Regions from separate parts of the Paenibacillus sp. SJS-P3 genome, predicted to be linked through region 1. Evidence: riboswitches for the same ligand, from Rfam matches in the RefSeq annotation. Region 1 holds a riboswitch; the other holds the start of a gene.
The links. Region 1 has a riboswitch for glycine ahead of sdaAB (L-serine ammonia-lyase, iron-sulfur-dependent subunit beta). Riboswitches for the same ligand answer to the same signal wherever they lie in the genome.
Positions count from the first base shown of each region.

Region 2: it holds a riboswitch for glycine, as region 1 does, so the genes downstream of both, gcvT (glycine cleavage system aminomethyltransferase GcvT) here and sdaAB (L-serine ammonia-lyase, iron-sulfur-dependent subunit beta) in region 1, are expected to answer to the same signal.

Region 1 covers NZ_CM160043.1:469,870-477,566, forward strand. The annotation lists gene clpP (ATP-dependent Clp endopeptidase proteolytic subunit ClpP) at 1-416, opposite strand, end outside; gene AC06G8_RS02155 (RNA polymerase sigma factor) at 598-1,347, shown strand; glycine riboswitch at 2,660-2,761, shown strand; glycine riboswitch at 2,762-2,875, shown strand; gene sdaAB (L-serine ammonia-lyase, iron-sulfur-dependent subunit beta) at 2,974-3,693, shown strand; gene sdaAA (L-serine ammonia-lyase, iron-sulfur-dependent, subunit alpha) at 3,662-4,585, shown strand; gene AC06G8_RS02170 (ABC transporter substrate-binding protein) at 4,786-6,042, shown strand; gene AC06G8_RS02175 (carbohydrate ABC transporter permease) at 6,103-7,065, shown strand; gene AC06G8_RS02180 (carbohydrate ABC transporter permease) at 7,062-7,697, shown strand, end outside.
Region 2 covers NZ_CM160043.1:4,040,979-4,048,675, reverse strand. The annotation lists gene AC06G8_RS18625 (hypothetical protein) at 1-245, shown strand, start outside; gene AC06G8_RS18620 (lipoate--protein ligase family protein) at 247-1,080, opposite strand; gene gcvPB (aminomethyl-transferring glycine dehydrogenase subunit GcvPB) at 1,378-2,835, opposite strand; gene gcvPA (aminomethyl-transferring glycine dehydrogenase subunit GcvPA) at 2,874-4,253, opposite strand; gene gcvT (glycine cleavage system aminomethyltransferase GcvT) at 4,264-5,388, opposite strand; glycine riboswitch at 5,600-5,706, opposite strand; glycine riboswitch at 5,710-5,809, opposite strand; gene gcvH (glycine cleavage system protein GcvH) at 5,977-6,366, shown strand; gene AC06G8_RS18595 (hypothetical protein) at 6,495-6,635, shown strand; partial or broken gene AC06G8_RS18590 (DHA2 family efflux MFS transporter permease subunit) at 6,694-7,697, shown strand, end outside.

The DNA of each region.
Region 1 (7,697 bases):
GAGATGGCGATGTCGCTGGCCTGGCCCTGCGCTCCTCCTGAAGGCTGATGGAGCATGACCTCGCTGTTCGGCAGCGCTCCCCGCTTGCCCTTTGTACCTGCGAGCAGGAGCCAGGCTGCCATGGAAAAGGCCGTTCCGGTGCAGAGCGTCCGGACGTCCGGCTTCACGAACTGCATCGTGTCGTAGATGGCGAGGCCGGCGCTCGTGGAGCCGCCCGGGCTGTTGATGTACATATGAATGTCCTTGTCGGGGTCATCGGCGGCCAGGAACAGCAGCTGCGCGATGATCGCGTTGGCCATATTGTCCTCGATCGCCGTGCCGACGAATACGATACGGTCTTTCAGCAGCCGGGAATAAATATCATAGGAGCGTTCCCCCTTGTTGGTCTGCTCCACGACATAAGGGATATGGGTCACAGGTCGTCATCCTCCTTCGCTGGATGGGTCGGAATGGTTTTGCCACTGGTAAACGGATGCGGGGAAGGAAAGGATACGGCTTGAACGCGGAAAAGAAATTCCCCTGTCTTGAGTATCCTTTTGGCAGGATCATTCGTTTACCGGTCAGAATATCTATGCGTATTGAAAGGGGATGCCGCCGATGGAGACGGGGCTGGAGCTGGAGGAAGAGCGCGCGGCGCTGAGAAGATATTGCCTGGCGCTGACCCGCAGCGCCTGGGAAGCGGAGGATCTGGAGCAGTCGGCCTGGTGCAGGGCGCTGGCCGCCCCGATCTGGCGGGAGCATCCCAACCGCCAGGCGCTGCTGCTGCGCATCGCCCGGAACCTGTGGACGGACCATTTGCGCAGGGAAGCTCTCCGCCGCCGAACTTTGCCCGAGCTGGAGGAGGCGGGGGCCGTCCAGCCGGCGGCGAGCTGGGAGCTGGAGGAGCTGCTGCGCCCGCTGGAGCTCCGCCTGTCTCCGCTGCAGCTGTCGGTATGGCTGCTGCGCGAGGTCATGAACCGGTCGATCCGGGAGACGGCGGAGCTGCTTCTGACGACGGAAGGCGCGGTGAAAGCCGCCTTCCACCGAGCCCGGTGCGCGCTTGACGGCGTCAAGCGCGATCTGCAAGCAGGCGGCCTGAGGGAGCCGGCCGACGAAGCGCTCATGGCCCGGCTGCGCTGCCTGGCCGCCGCGGTGCGGACGGACGATGCGGCCGCCATCGCGGCGCTCGCCGAGCAGGACGTGCTGGAGCCGGCTGTGGCGGTCGGCATCATTGGCGCAAGCGCCCATGCCGCCGCAGCGCATCGGGGACCGCAGGCGATGCTTGCCGGAAGCGGGTTCTACGCCTCCGCCGGCGGCGGAGTGTTCGTCTCTGCCGGCGGCTGGGCGTCGTATGGCATGGCAGGCTGAGTCGTTCTTAGGTAATCGCCGAGTTCAACGAGCTGTGGGACATAGTTCAGCTAGTTGTAGCCGCTGCATTTGCCGGATTGGGATAGCGACAAAAACCTTGATCGGGCTGAAAAAGCGGCCGGTAAAAAAGGCATAAGCACGCAGGAGGCCGGAACCTGAGGAGGTTTCGGCCTGTTCATGCTGTGTATAGGCTTTATTTAGATTTAGATTTAGATTTAGATTTAAGCTTGGTCGTGGTCGTGGTCGTGGTCGTGGTCGTGGTCGTGGTCTTGATCTTGGTCTTGGTCTTGGTCTTGGTCTTGAGCGTGGTCTTGGCTTAGGTTTGAGCCTCATGCAGGAACGCTTTGTGCGGCAAATTGTTGCTGGGGTGGGAATTCGGGTGTCATTAGACGACGTATCGGACATACGATCTGTTATTTAGGGATTTTCATCGATTTCGCCGAGTTATCGGACATAGGTTCCGCTATTTGGGGTAAAACAGCCCGTTTTGAGTGGTTATCACAAAAATAAGGGATCCAATGTCCGTTAAATTTTTTTGAACGGAGATTTACGCTGAAATAGCGGATCGTATGTCCGATACGAGAGAAGTTTTGGTTTTGAATGACAGTCGGCACACCCCGGCACCATGCCCAGCATCGTAAACAATCTGCCCCGACCCCCGGCACCATGCCCAGCATCGTAAACAGTCTGCCTCGACCCCCGGCACCATGCCCAGCATCGCCCAATCCGCCCCCGAACCCCGGCACCATGCACCAGCATCGTCCAATCTGTCCCGACCCCCGGCATCATGCAGCCAGCATCGTACAATCTGTCCCGAACCCCGGCACCATGCAGCCAGCATCGTGCAGTCTGCCCCCGAACCCCGGCACCATGCAGCCAGCATCTTACAATCTGTCCCGAACCCCGGCACCATGCAGCCAGCATCGCACAATCTTCCCGCGAACGCCAGCATCGTACAATCTGCCCCGAATCCCGGCACCATGCACCAGCATCGCCCAATCTGCCCCCGACCTCCGGCACCAAGCAGCCAGCATCGTACAATCTGCCCCCGAACCCCGGCACCATGCACCAGCATCGTCCAATCTGCCCCGAAACCCCGGCACCATGAATTCACACAGCCGGCCCGCAGAGCCGGCCTCGTACGCCATGCACTCATAGCCCGTCCCGTGCAGCGCCATGACTGCCTTTTCGCGTATTCGCCGCCTCCAGTCATCCTGCCCGCGGACTGCGGGTTGAAGATGGCCGCGCTCCTGCATATAATGAATGTAGATAACGTTTGCAATCTGACGAAATCCTTAATTGAATAGAGCGGATGAAGGCAGCGGGAGAGACTACCTGTAACATGGGGCGGCGCCGAAGGAGTAAGCCCTGGGGACAGGGTGAATCTCTCAGGCAAAAGGACCTTTGCCGGACGCATCTCTGGAGAGAATTCCGTGGCCGCGCACAGGCGCGCATGGAATCACCCAAGGGGAAACTCGCGAAGCGGGAAGCGAGGCAACTCTCAGGTACAAAGGACAGAGCGGAAGAATCGCTGGGAACGGGCGGCACGCCCTTCTTTCGGCGCATTCTTCTGCTCTGTCCCTTTTTTCGGCCTCTACAACAACTCAAGACGAAGGAGAATTTGCTGTGCGGTTCAAAGACGTGTTTTCCATTATCGGTCCGGCCATGGTCGGACCTTCCAGCTCCCATACGGCGGGGGCGGCGCGAATCGGGCTTGCGGGGCGCAGGCTGCTGGGCGAAATGCCGCAGAAAGCGAAAATTTCCTTCTACGGCTCCTTCGCGGCCACCTATCAAGGACATGGCACGGATACAGCCGTCACAGGCGGACTCATGGGCTTTCATACGGATGACCCGCGCCTGCCCGATTCGGTGGAGCTGGCCGAGGAAGCGGGAATGGACCTGGTGTTCCAGGAGGGGAAAGGGCTGTTCCCCCATCCCAACACGGTCCGGCTCGATCTGACCGCTGCGGACGGAAGCCGCGAGCTGTCTCTGCTCGGCACTTCGATCGGTGGAGGCAACGTGGAGGTCGTGGAGGTGAACGGCTTCGCGGTGAAATTCAGCTGCTCGTACCCGACGCTGCTCATCCGGCACCGGGACCAGCCGGGCGTCATCGCGGCGCTCTCCGCGGCGCTGCAGGAGGAAGGGCTCAACATCGGCGGGCTGTCGCTCAGCCGCATGGAGCGCCAGGGGGAGGCGCTGGCCGTGGTGGAGCTGGACGCTCCGGTGCAAGCGGGTCTGATGGAGCGGATCGGCCGAATGCCGCATGTGCTTCAGACGGATTATATGGATTTGAACGATGACAGGGGGAACGACGATGAACTTCCGGACGCTGAAGGAACTGAGTGAGCGCTGCAGCGAAAGCGGCCTGAGCATCGGCCGTCTCATGCTGGAGCAGCAGTCGCGCGAATCGGGCCGCGAGCCCGAGGTGGAATTCACGGCGATGAAGGACTATTACGGCATCATGAAGGAAGCCGTCCATAACGGCCTGACGCGGGACACGACATCCCGCAGCGGCCTGACCGGGCTCGACGCCCAGCGGGTCGCGGCTTACAACGCGGCCGGGGAGCCGAGCCTCGGCGGCGATGCGGGGCGCGCCATGGCGTATGCGCTGGCCGTGTCGGAGGTGAATGCTTCCATGGGCCGCATCGTGGCGACGCCGACGGCAGGCTCCTGCGGCATTATTCCCGGCGTATTTGTCAGCACGCAGGAGCGCTTCGGCTGGAGCGAAGACGAGATGACCTACGGCCTGTTCGCGGCCGGGGCGATCGGTTATGTCATCGCGAACAACTCCTTCGTATCCGGAGCGGAGGGCGGCTGCCAGGCGGAGGTCGGCTCCGCGATCGGCATGGCCGCCGGAGCGCTTGCGGAGCTGCGCGGCGGCACGCCGGACCAGGCTGTACACGCGGTCGGGCTCGCACTGAAGAACTCGCTGGGCCTAATCTGCGATCCCGTCGGCGGGCTGGTGGAGATTCCGTGCATCGTGCGCAACGGCTTCGGCGCCGTCACGGCGCTTGCGGCTGCCGATATGGCGCTTGCCGGCGTGCGGAGCGTCATTCCTTCCGACGAGGTCGTGCAGGTGATGCTGGAGGTCGGCGCTGCAATGCCGGAGAAGCACCGAGAGACTGCGGGCGGCGGGCTGGCGCAGACACCGACCGGCAAGAAGCTCATGAGCGAGCTGCGCAAGAAAGGCCGCCCTCTGCGCAAAGCGGAGGATGAGGGCGGGAATACGGAAGGTTAGCAAAGCGGAAGGCCCCTTGCCGGGGCCTTTTTTGATTACAAGCGTTGTTTTCTGATCTTTCCCAATCTTTTTCCGCTGCCTGTTTCAAATCCCTCTGAACGGTTTATAGGTATTAAATCCTTTTTCAGCTGGAATACCAGCGGGACAACCGAATAGAATGGTACCATCATGCGCTTCAACATGTCAGGAGGAATGCGGAAGTGGTCAAAACCAGAATGGTTGGCTTATGCATGCTGATTCTTGCCATGATCGCCGCGGGCTGCGGCAGCACTTCATCAACCGAGAAAACGAAAACGCTTACACTCTGGTACTGGAACCGAAGCCTCGACGACGGCCTCATCAAGTCCGTCGAGCAGAAGTTCCCTGGCATCCGCATCAACGCGCAGAAAATCGGAGGCGACTTCAAGTCCAAGCTGAAAACGACGCTCGCCGCCGGCTCCGCAGGACCCGATATCGTCGCTTTCAACGATTGGGTGTCCGAGCTGTTCGTCAGCTCCGACCGCTTCTACGATCTGTACGACCTCGGAGCCAAGGAGATCGAGCCGGATTTCCTCGACTGGAAATGGAATTTCGGCGTAACGCCGGAAGGGACGATGATCGCCCTGCCGATCGATACGGGGCCGACCGCTCTGTTCTATCGGGCCGATCTGTTCCAGGAAGCCGGCCTACCGTCGGATCCGGAGGACGTGCACAAGCAGCTTGGAACGTGGGAGAGCTATCTCGACGCAGGCAAGAAGCTTCAGGATCATTTTGCCGGCAAGGTCAAGATGCTCGACAACGTCAACAACGTCTACACCCAGGTCAATGCCCAATCCGACCGCATCTATTTCTCCAAGGAAGACGAATTCATCGGCGATACGCCTGATTCCTCGATGAAGAACGCCTGGAACCTGGCCGTCAAGGCCGCCCAATTGAAGCTGGCTGGAAATGCAAACGCCTTCACGAGCGAATGGAGCGCAGCCATGAACAACAGCAGCATCGCGTCCTTCGTCGGGGCCGTCTGGATGAAAGAGGTTCTGGAGGAGGCCGCGCCGGATACGAGCGGCAAATGGAGAGTCGCCCGGGCTCCGGGCGGAGACGGCAACAACGGCGGCTCCTTCCTCGCCATCATGAAGACGAGCAAATACCCGCAAGAGGCCTTCGAAGTCATCCGCTATCTTCAAAATCCCGACAATCAGATTCAGTCCTATAAAAATCTCAATCTGTTCCCTTCCGCCGCCAAAGCGCTGGACGATCCCGTCATGAAGGAGAAGGAGCCCTTCTTCGGCAATCAGGCGACCGGCGAGATCTTCTCGGAATCCGCGCGGAACGTGAAGCCGGCCTACTTCGGAGGCAAGTATTCGAATGTGAACGGAATCGTCGGCCGCGAGCTGACCTCCGTCGCCCTGCAGGGCAAAAACCCCGACAAAGCCTGGAAAGACGCGATAAGCCGGATCAAAAAAGAGCTGCTGCGCTGACGCGAAAGCCGCTGCCCGCTGTGCATTCCTAAGATCAATGGCTGACAGGAGGTCACCCCAATGGGCAATCCCATGCTGAACGCGGAGCCTGCCCGCGCTCCCGTACCCCCGCGCATCAAAGGCAGCTTGGCTTCGAGACTTTGGAGGCATCGGAAGGAATACCTGGCCATATCGCCTTTTTACATCTTGTTCGCCATTTTCGGCTTGTTCCCGATCGCATTCTCCATGTACCTGTCCTTCCAGAAGTGGGATGGAATCGGAAGGATGAGCTACAACGGAGTGAACAATTACCGCTTCATGCTGACGGATCCCGAATTCTGGAAGGCGGTCGGCAACACGCTGCTCATCTGGATCTACTCGACGATTCCGATGCTGTTCATCGCGCTGGCCGTCGCGTTCCTGCTCAATTCCTCGTTCGTCCGGTTCCGGACCTTCTACCGGATCGGCTATTTCCTGCCGAACGTCACCTCGCTGGTGGCGGTGGCGATCGTGTTCGGCACGATTTTTTCCAACAACTACGGGCTGCTCAACTATGTGCTGAACTTGCTGGGCCTGAATTCGATCGAGTGGCTGAACAAAACCTGGGGCATCCAGCTCGCGGTGTCCGTCATGGTCATCTGGCGCTGGGCGGGCTACAACGCGATCATCTATCTGGCGGGCTTGCAAAGCATCCCGAGCGTTCTCTATGAAGCCGCCAAAATCGACGGGGCCTCGACGATCCAATCCTTTTTCCGGATCACGATCCCGAACCTGAGGCCGATTATCCTCTTCACGCTGATCACCTCGACCATCGGAGGCATGCAGATCTTCACCGAGCCGCAGGTGCTCGCGGGCAATGACGGAGGGGTCAGCGGCGGCGGCCTCACGATCGTGCTGTATCTCTACCGCGAAGCGTTCATCCATAACTACTTCGGCTTCGGCGCGGCCGTCGGCTGGGGGATGTTCGTCCTGATCGCGCTATTCTCGATCGTGAACTGGCTGTTCGTCCAAGGCGGGCCTACCCGCGGGCAGGGGGTGAAGTGATGGCGACGAGAACCAAATCGATCCTGCTCCATATCGGCCTCGCCATCGGGCTGCTGATTTCGATCTTCCCGTTCTATTGGCTGCTCGTCATGGCGACGCGCACGACATCGGATATTTACAGCTTCCCGCCGAAGCTGTGGTTCGGCACCCAACTGCTCGACAATATCGGCCGGGTGTTCGACAACGTCGATTTCTTAGGAGCATTCTGGAATACGTTGTTCGTCGCCTCCGCCTGCACCTTGCTGGTGCTGTTCTTCGATTCGCTGGCGGGATTCACGTTCGCCAAGTTCGATTTCCCGGGCAAAAAGATGCTGTTCGTCCTGCTGCTGGCGACCATGATGGCGCCGTCCCAGCTGTCGCTCGTGCCTTCCTTCGTCATCATGGCCAAATTCGGCTGGGTCGGCACGTTCAAGGCGCTGATCATCCCGGGAATGGCCAATGCGTTCGGGATCTTCTGGATCCGGCAGTACGCCCAGGAATCGGTGCCGTCCGAGCTGCTGGATGCCGGCCGCATCGACGGCTGCGGCTTTCTGCGTCTCTATTGGAACGTAGCCCTGCCGATTTTGCGACCCGCGCTTTCCTTCCTCGGCGCCTTTACCTTCATCGGAGCGTGGAACGACTACCTGTGGCCG
Region 2 (7,697 bases), 1.4 Mb from region 1:
ATGAGTACGAGAGCAATCGAAAGACGTCGGACCACCCGGCTGCCTTACCTGCTGCCAATGCTCACCTGCGTGCTCAAATAGGCGAGCAACTGAAGAGCTTTGACAAGAAATGGCCGCATAAAGATGGCGATTCTCCTGATCGGCACTATGCAGTTGTCAATTCCGGCTTATACGATTCGGTTATGCCGAATCGTGAAAAGGCTTCTCCCGCCCTTTATGTCATTCGTGGCGGGAAAAGCCTCTGAGTTACGGCCGACGGCCGATCGGATAACGGCTGCGCAGCGAATGCGCCAGCTCGCGGATGGTGGAGTTCGCCGGCATGCGGACGGAAGGGAAGATGGCATGGCTGCCGCTGCCAAAGGCAGCATCTGCGGCGGCTTCGGCGAACAGGCGGGCCGGATCCGGCCAAAGGCCGTCGACCAGCTCCTCCAAGCTTGCCATCGTGCCGGCCTCCACAAGCGGATAACTGAGATTGGTGTCCGAGCTGCCGGCGGCAGTATCGTAGAACTGACGTACGAGGCGGCCGCGCTCGGCTCCCGAGCCTCCGGCATTGACGAAAGCTTGTATGATGTAGGAGCGGGCGAGCCTGCGCTGCGCGATGCCGCAGAACTTGAGGCCATCAATGCTGAGATCGTAGTCTCCGGGACAGTAGGCTCCCGAGATTTCACCTTTGTCGACACGGGCCCCGAAGCCATCCAGCGCGGCGGCAATCAGCTCGTACATCAGCTGGAAATCATCGTTGAACCGGACCGAGGCGCTGCCTTGAAGAGGCAGGATAAGGGAAATATTCACGACTCCGGGATCAAGAGGCACGGCTGCCCCGCCGGAGTTGCGGACAGCGACGGAAAGCCCGAGGCGCTCAAGTTCCTTGGAGGCAAGCGCGGCCTCCGGCAGCCGGCTGTCGCGCGGTCCCATGACGAAGCCCGAAGGGTGGCGCCAAAGATGAAGAACGGGGACGCCGTCGAGACCGGTCTGGCGGCAGAGCAGCTCGTCCAATGCAAAGGAGTGGAGCACGTCCGGCTCCGCCCAATCATCCATGCGGTCAAGCAAAAGCAGGCCGGGATAAATTTTTTGTATCATGGCAATCTTTTTCCTTCCTTAACAACCGGATCGTTTCTATACACTTTAACATATTCGTCCTATCTCCTTCATGAAGAGTTGCCCGTTATGTCTGGCGACGAATCTGAAGGCGGGAACAGCACCTGATCAACTATGTTGAAGGAGCCGGACATGAGTTCCACCCGGATGATTGGCCGTCCGTTCTTATCGAGATGCTGGACATCACAGGTTCAAGCAGGTAGAGCCAGACATGCGCAGCCATGTAAAAAAGCTTTTCCCGGGCAGTGCCGGGAAAAGCTTTTTTTGTATCCAGGCCTTCTAGCAGGAGCAGTTCAGCACCGGCTTGCGGGCAGCCTGGGTTTCGTCCAGCCGCCGCACGACGGTCGTATAAGGAGCGTTCTGCACGAGCTCCGGCGTCTCCTTCGCTTCGCGGGCGATGCGGATCATCGTGTCGATGAAGGCGTCGAGAGTTTCCTTGCTCTCGGTCTCCGTCGGCTCGATCATGATGCATTCCTCGACGTTGAGCGGGAAGTAGATAGTCGGCGGGTGATAGCCGAAGTCGAGCAGCCGCTTGGCGACGTCGAGCGTGCGCACGCCGTATTCCTTGAGTCCGCGGCCGGACATGACGAACTCATGCTTGCAGACGCCAGGGTACGGAATCTCATAGGCTTCCGAGAGGCGCGCCATCATGTAGTTGGCGTTCAGTACGGCGCATTCCGAGACGCGTCGCAGCCCTTCCGGACCGTAAGTGCGGATATACGTGTAAGCGCGGACCAATATGCCGAAGTTGCCGTAGTACGATTTGACGCGGCCGATGGAAGCGGGACGGTCGAAGTCGAAGAAGTAGCTGCCGTCATCGCGCTTGCCGACGACCGGCTTCGGAAGGAACGGAGTCAGATGGGCTTTTACGCCGACAGGACCAGCTCCGGGACCGCCGCCGCCATGCGGCGTGCTCATGGTTTTGTGCAGGTTGAGATGCACGACGTCGAAGCCCATGTCGCCCGGGCGAGTAATGCCCATGATGGCGTTGGAGTTCGCTCCGTCGTAGTAGAGCAGGCCGCCGGCTTCATGCACGATGGCGGCGATCTCGACGATCTGCTCCTCGAACAGGCCGAGCGTGCTCGGGTTCGTGAGCATGAGGGCGGCTGTATCAGGGCCGACTGCAGCTCGCAGCGCGTCGAGATCGACAAGTCCGCGCTCATTGGACTTGATCGTGATCGTATCCAGGCCGGCCGTCGTGGCGCTGGCCGGGTTGGTGCCGTGCGAGGAGTCCGGCACGATGACCTTCGTGCGCTTCTCGCCGCGACTCTCGTGATAGGCGCGGATCATCATGAGGCCGGTCCACTCGCCGTGGGCTCCGGCAGCAGGCTGCAGCGTGACGGCATCCATGCCGGTAAGCGCGGCAAGATCGTTTTGCAGCACGTACAACAGCTCCAGTGCGCCTTGGATGCTCTCTTCCGGCTGGTAAGGATGGATGCGGGCGAAGCCGTTCAGCCGCGCCGCATCCTCGTTGATTTTCGGATTGTATTTCATCGTGCAGGAACCGAGCGGGTAGAAGCCGTTGTCGACGCCGAAGTTGCGGCGGGACAGCTCGGTATAATGGCGGATGACGTCCACCTCGTACACTTCCGGCAGGGAAGCCGGCTGCTTGCGGAGCAGGGAGGAAGGGATCAGATCCTCGAGTCCTTCCTCATCCGGCACGTCGCAGACAGGAAGGGAATAGGCTTTGCGGCCTTCACGGCTCATCTCGAAAATGAGCGCTTTCTCCGGTTTCACATCGATGATTCCGGCGCTCTTCAGTTGTTCATGGCTGCTCATGCGCGCGCCTCCTTCGTCAGGCCGCCAAGCGCGGCGGCGAATGCGTCGATCTCTTCCTTCGTGCGCTTCTCGGTTACGGCGACGAGCATGTGGCCCTCCAGCTCCGGGTAAGCGGAGCCGAGATCGAAGCCGCCGAGGAAGCCCTCGGCGAGCAGCTTGCTGTTCAGCTCCTTGGCCGATACGCCTTCCGGCAGAGAGACCACGAATTCATTGAAGAAAGGAGCGGAGCCGAACGGCAGGCCGATTCCTTCCACCGAACCAAGCGTCTTGGAGGCGTAATGCGATTTGCGGATATTGAGCTCGGCGGCTTCGCGGATGCCCTGCTTGCCCATCACGCTGAGATAGATGGAAGCGCACAGGGCGAGCAGCGCCTGGTTCGAGCAGATGTTGGATGTCGCCTTCTCGCGGCGGATATGCTGCTCGCGGGCTTGCAGCGTCAGCACGAAGCCGCGCTTGCCGTCGAGATCCTTGGTCTGGCCGACGATGCGTCCCGGCATGCGGCGCATGAGCGGCTCGGCCACAGAGAAAAACCCGCAGGTCGGTCCGCCGAGGGAGGAAGGGATGCCGAGCGGCTGGGCATCGCCGACGACGATGTCGGCGCCTAGCGCGCCGGGGGATTCCAGCAAGCCGAGCGAGAGCGGATTGCTGCTCACGACGAGCAGCCCTTTGGCTTCGTGGATGATCGGCTCGATCGCCGCGAGATCCTCGATGCAGCCGAAGAAGTTCGGCGACTGCACGAGCACCGCAGCAGTCTCGCCGCCAGCGACGGCGGAGCGGAGTGCTTCCAGGTCGGTGACGCCGCCTTGGAACCCGACTTCAACGAGCTCAAGCCCGAGGCCGTGGGCGCTTGTGCGCAAAATCTCGCGCGCCTCTGGATGCACGGCGCTGGAGACGACGATGCGCTTGCGGCGGGTATGGGCGGAGGCAAGAGCCGCCGCCTCGGACAAGGCGGTGGCGCCGTCGTACATGCTGGCGTTGGCGACAGCCATGCCGGTCAGCTCGCAGATGTAGGACTGGAACTCGAAGATCGCCTGCAGCTCGCCTTGGCTGATTTCCGGCTGATAAGGAGTATAAGCGGTATAGAATTCCGAGCGGGAGATCATATGGTTGATGACGACGGGAATATGGTGGTCGTAGAGACCGGCGCCAAGGAAGCTCGTCGTCGTTTCATGATCGGCGTTGCGGCCGGCCAGCTCCTTCAGATGGCGGAGGAGAGCCCATTCGTCGAGCGCGCCCGACATCGGCAGCGTGCCCTTGTAGCGGATTGATTGCGGAATATCGCGGAACAGGTCTTCCAGGGTGGCCGCGCCGATCGTCTGCAGCATTTCCTGCTGGTCCTGCTCGGTCATGGGGATGTAGCGATGCTGGGTCGTCATTAAGGGTTTGTCACTCCTTGGCTGATGCGGGCGATGCCGCGTTTCGTTTGTAGAAAGGGGTTTTGACGACAGCTGCCTTCAACCGCTTGCCGCGGATGTCGACCTCCACCTCGGTGCCGACCGCGGCATACTCGGCCTGGAGCAGCGCGAGTCCGAGATTGCGCTTCAGCGTCGGCGACTGGGTGCCCGATGTCACCTCGCCGATCAGCTGCTCTCCGGCGTAGACCTGGTAATGGGAGCGCGGGATGCCTCGCTCCAGCAGCTCGATGCCGACAAGCTTGCGGGGCACGCCGGCTTCCTTCTGCGCAGCGAGCGCGTCGCGGCCGATGAAGTCGCCTGCATCCAGCTTCACGAAAAATCCGAGTCCGGCTTCCAGAGGGGATATATCCGCAGACAGCTCCTGGCCGTACAGCGGCAGCCTCGCCTCGAAGCGCAGCGTATCGCGCGCGCCGAGACCGGCGGCCTCGAGGCCGAGCGGAGCGCCGGCTTCCATCAGCGCGCGCCACAGCTTGGCGGCGTCGGCGGCCGGCGCGTACAGCTCGAAGCCGTCCTCTCCGGTGTAGCCGGTGCGGGAGAGCAGCAGCTCGACGCCGCATACGGCCGCCTTCGGCAGGAACTCGAACGGCTTCAGCCCGCCCCAGCCGGCATCTGTGCAGCGGTCCAGTATTTCTCCTGCAAGGGGACCCTGCAGAGCGATCAGCGCCGTATCGTCGGAGCGGTCCTCCACCGTCACGTCCCCGATCAGATGCTCCCGCAGCCAATCGAGATCCTTGCCGATGTTGGAAGCGTTGACGACGAGCATGTACTGGTCCTCGCTGATCCGGTAGACGAGCAGATCGTCGACGACGCCTCCGTCCGGATAGCACATGAGCGTGTATTGGGCGGAGCCGTCTTTCAGCTTGGACACGTCGTTCGTCGTCACGCGCTGCAGGAAATCGCCGGCGAACTGGCCGGTGACGAGGAACTCGCCCATATGGGACACATCGAACAGCCCGGCACGCTGGCGGACAGCCTCATGCTCTTTCAGAATGCCGGTGAACTGAACCGGCAGATCCCAGCCGCCGAAGTCGATGCAGCGGGCTTCGCCGTATTCCTTGTAGAGGGAATGGAGCGGGGTCGTGCGCAGATTGGCCATGGTAGTCCTCCCTTTGTATGCTCGTACTCGAAAGTAAAGCCTGTTCGCTGATTGTTCATCTTCCCCTTGCAAGCATTCAACGCCCGACTGAAGGAGAAGCCCTCCTTGGCGCACTAATGAAAGGGAGAAAAGCAAAAAGGACAGCGCAGGAAAAACAACGCTTGCGCCGGTTGCAAAAAAATTCGCAGCCATGCTTAACGTGTCATCCATGCTCTGTCCTTGGTACCTGAGAGTTACCCTGCGCATTCGTCTCCGCAGGTTTCCCCTTGGGTGACGTCGGCGAAGCGGCGGGGCCGCAAGCTTCCGTTCTCTCCAGAGGCGCGTCCCGCAAAGGTCCTTCTGCCTGAGAGATTCCCCTGCCGGGCAGGGTTACTCCTTCGGCGCCGCTTCATGTACCGGCGATCTCTCCCGTTGCGTTCATCCGCATATTCAGTTACAACCAGTTTTACAGATGGGACGACCCTGTGTCAACAGAATTTCAGCTTAAAAGACATGCCGAGTGAGTTATGTTGACACAGCGCCCGTCATCGTTTACGCTTTGCGCATAGATTGCCAAACCAGGCCATGATGGGAAAGGATGAGCGTCCAGTGAGTGAGATTCGCGCAGGATTGGGCTATACGGAGGAGCATGAGTGGGCGGAAGCGGCAGGAGAGACGATTGTTCGGATCGGCATTACGGACCATGCCCAGCATCAGCTCGGTGACATCGTGTTCGTCGAGCTGCCGCAGGCTGGAGACAGCGTTGAAGCGGGACAGCCCCTCGGGACCATCGAGTCCGTCAAAACGGTGTCCGACCTGTACTCCCCCGTCAGTGGAACGGTCGTCCGCGTCAACGAAGAGCTGGGCGACTCGCCGGAGCTCGTCAACACCGATCCTTTTGCCGGCGGCTGGATGATCGAGATCGACACGGGCGCCGACGCCAAAGCGGCGGTAGCGGCGCTGCTTGACGCGGAAGCTTACGCCAAGCTGGCGGACTAGGCTCCCATGCAGCGGAGGAGGGCGCGTTGCCGCGCTCTCCTTTTGCCGCTTGCGGATGTCCATTTTCCCATGCGCGGCTCGGTAATATTGACTACAGGCATCCGGTCCGTTGACCGGATGCCTTTTTTGTGGTTTCAAGACTAGACCGATCGTTCTCATTCGGAGCCGTCATTCTCGCGATGACGAACAAGGACATCCGGCCGTTCCGGCTCGTGGAGGAATTCATGCCTGTGCTTGTGAATGGAACCGATGGAGGGGTCGGAAACTAAAAAGAGATAAATGACGGGGAGAACCTGTCTCAGGAGGGAAATCAGAATGGAAAAAACAATGGGAGCAGCCGCTGCTCCTCAAGAAGGAAATTCCTTCAAGGTTGTTCCGATCATGACCGCTCTGCTGCTTGCCGGATTCATCGGCATGTTCAGCGAAACGGCACTCAATATCGCGCTGAATGAGCTGATGAGCACGTTCAAGGTCGAGCCTGCCACGATTCAGTGGCTTACGACCGGATTTCTGCTTGTGCTCGCGATTCTCGTACCGATCTCGGGTCTGCTGCTCCAATGGTTCACGACGCGCCAGCTGTTCACCGCATCGCTCGTATTCTCGATTGCCGGCACGCTGATCGCGGCGAGCGCGCCGAGCTTCGCTTTCCTGTTCATTGCAAGGCTTGTCCAGGCGGTCGGCACCGGCCTGCTCATTCCGCTGATGTTCAATACGGTACTGGTTATATTCCCGCCGCACAAGCGGGGAGCGGCAATGGGCATGATGGGGCTTGTCATCATGTTCGCGCCAGCGGTCGGGCCTGCTTATAGCCGGCCTGTTCCTCGTTTATGCCAGCTGGAGAACGATTTTCTGGACGGCGCTGCCGCTTCTGGTCGTCGCGCTTCTGTTCGGCCTGATGTTCATGAAAAACGTCTCCGAGCTTGCCCGTCCGCGCATTGACATCTTCTCGATCCTGCTCTCCAGCCTCGGCTTCGGAGGCATAGTCTACGGCTTCAGCAGCGCAGGAGAAGGCGACCATGGCTGGAGCAGCCCGAAAGTCATTATCGGCATCGCCGTCGGCATCGTCGCCTTGATCCTGTTCACCGTCCGCCAGCTGCGGATGAAGCAGCCGATGATGAATCTGCGGGCATTCCGCTTCCCGATGTTCACGCTCGGCACGCTGATGATCTTCATCGGGATGATGATCATTCTTTCCACCGTCATTCTGCTGCCTTTGTATTTGCAGGCCGGCATCGGCCTGCTGCCGCTCGCGGCGGGACTGCTGCTGCTTCCCGGCGGACTGATCAACGGCATCATGTCTCCGGTCATGGGCAGGTTGTTCGATAAATACG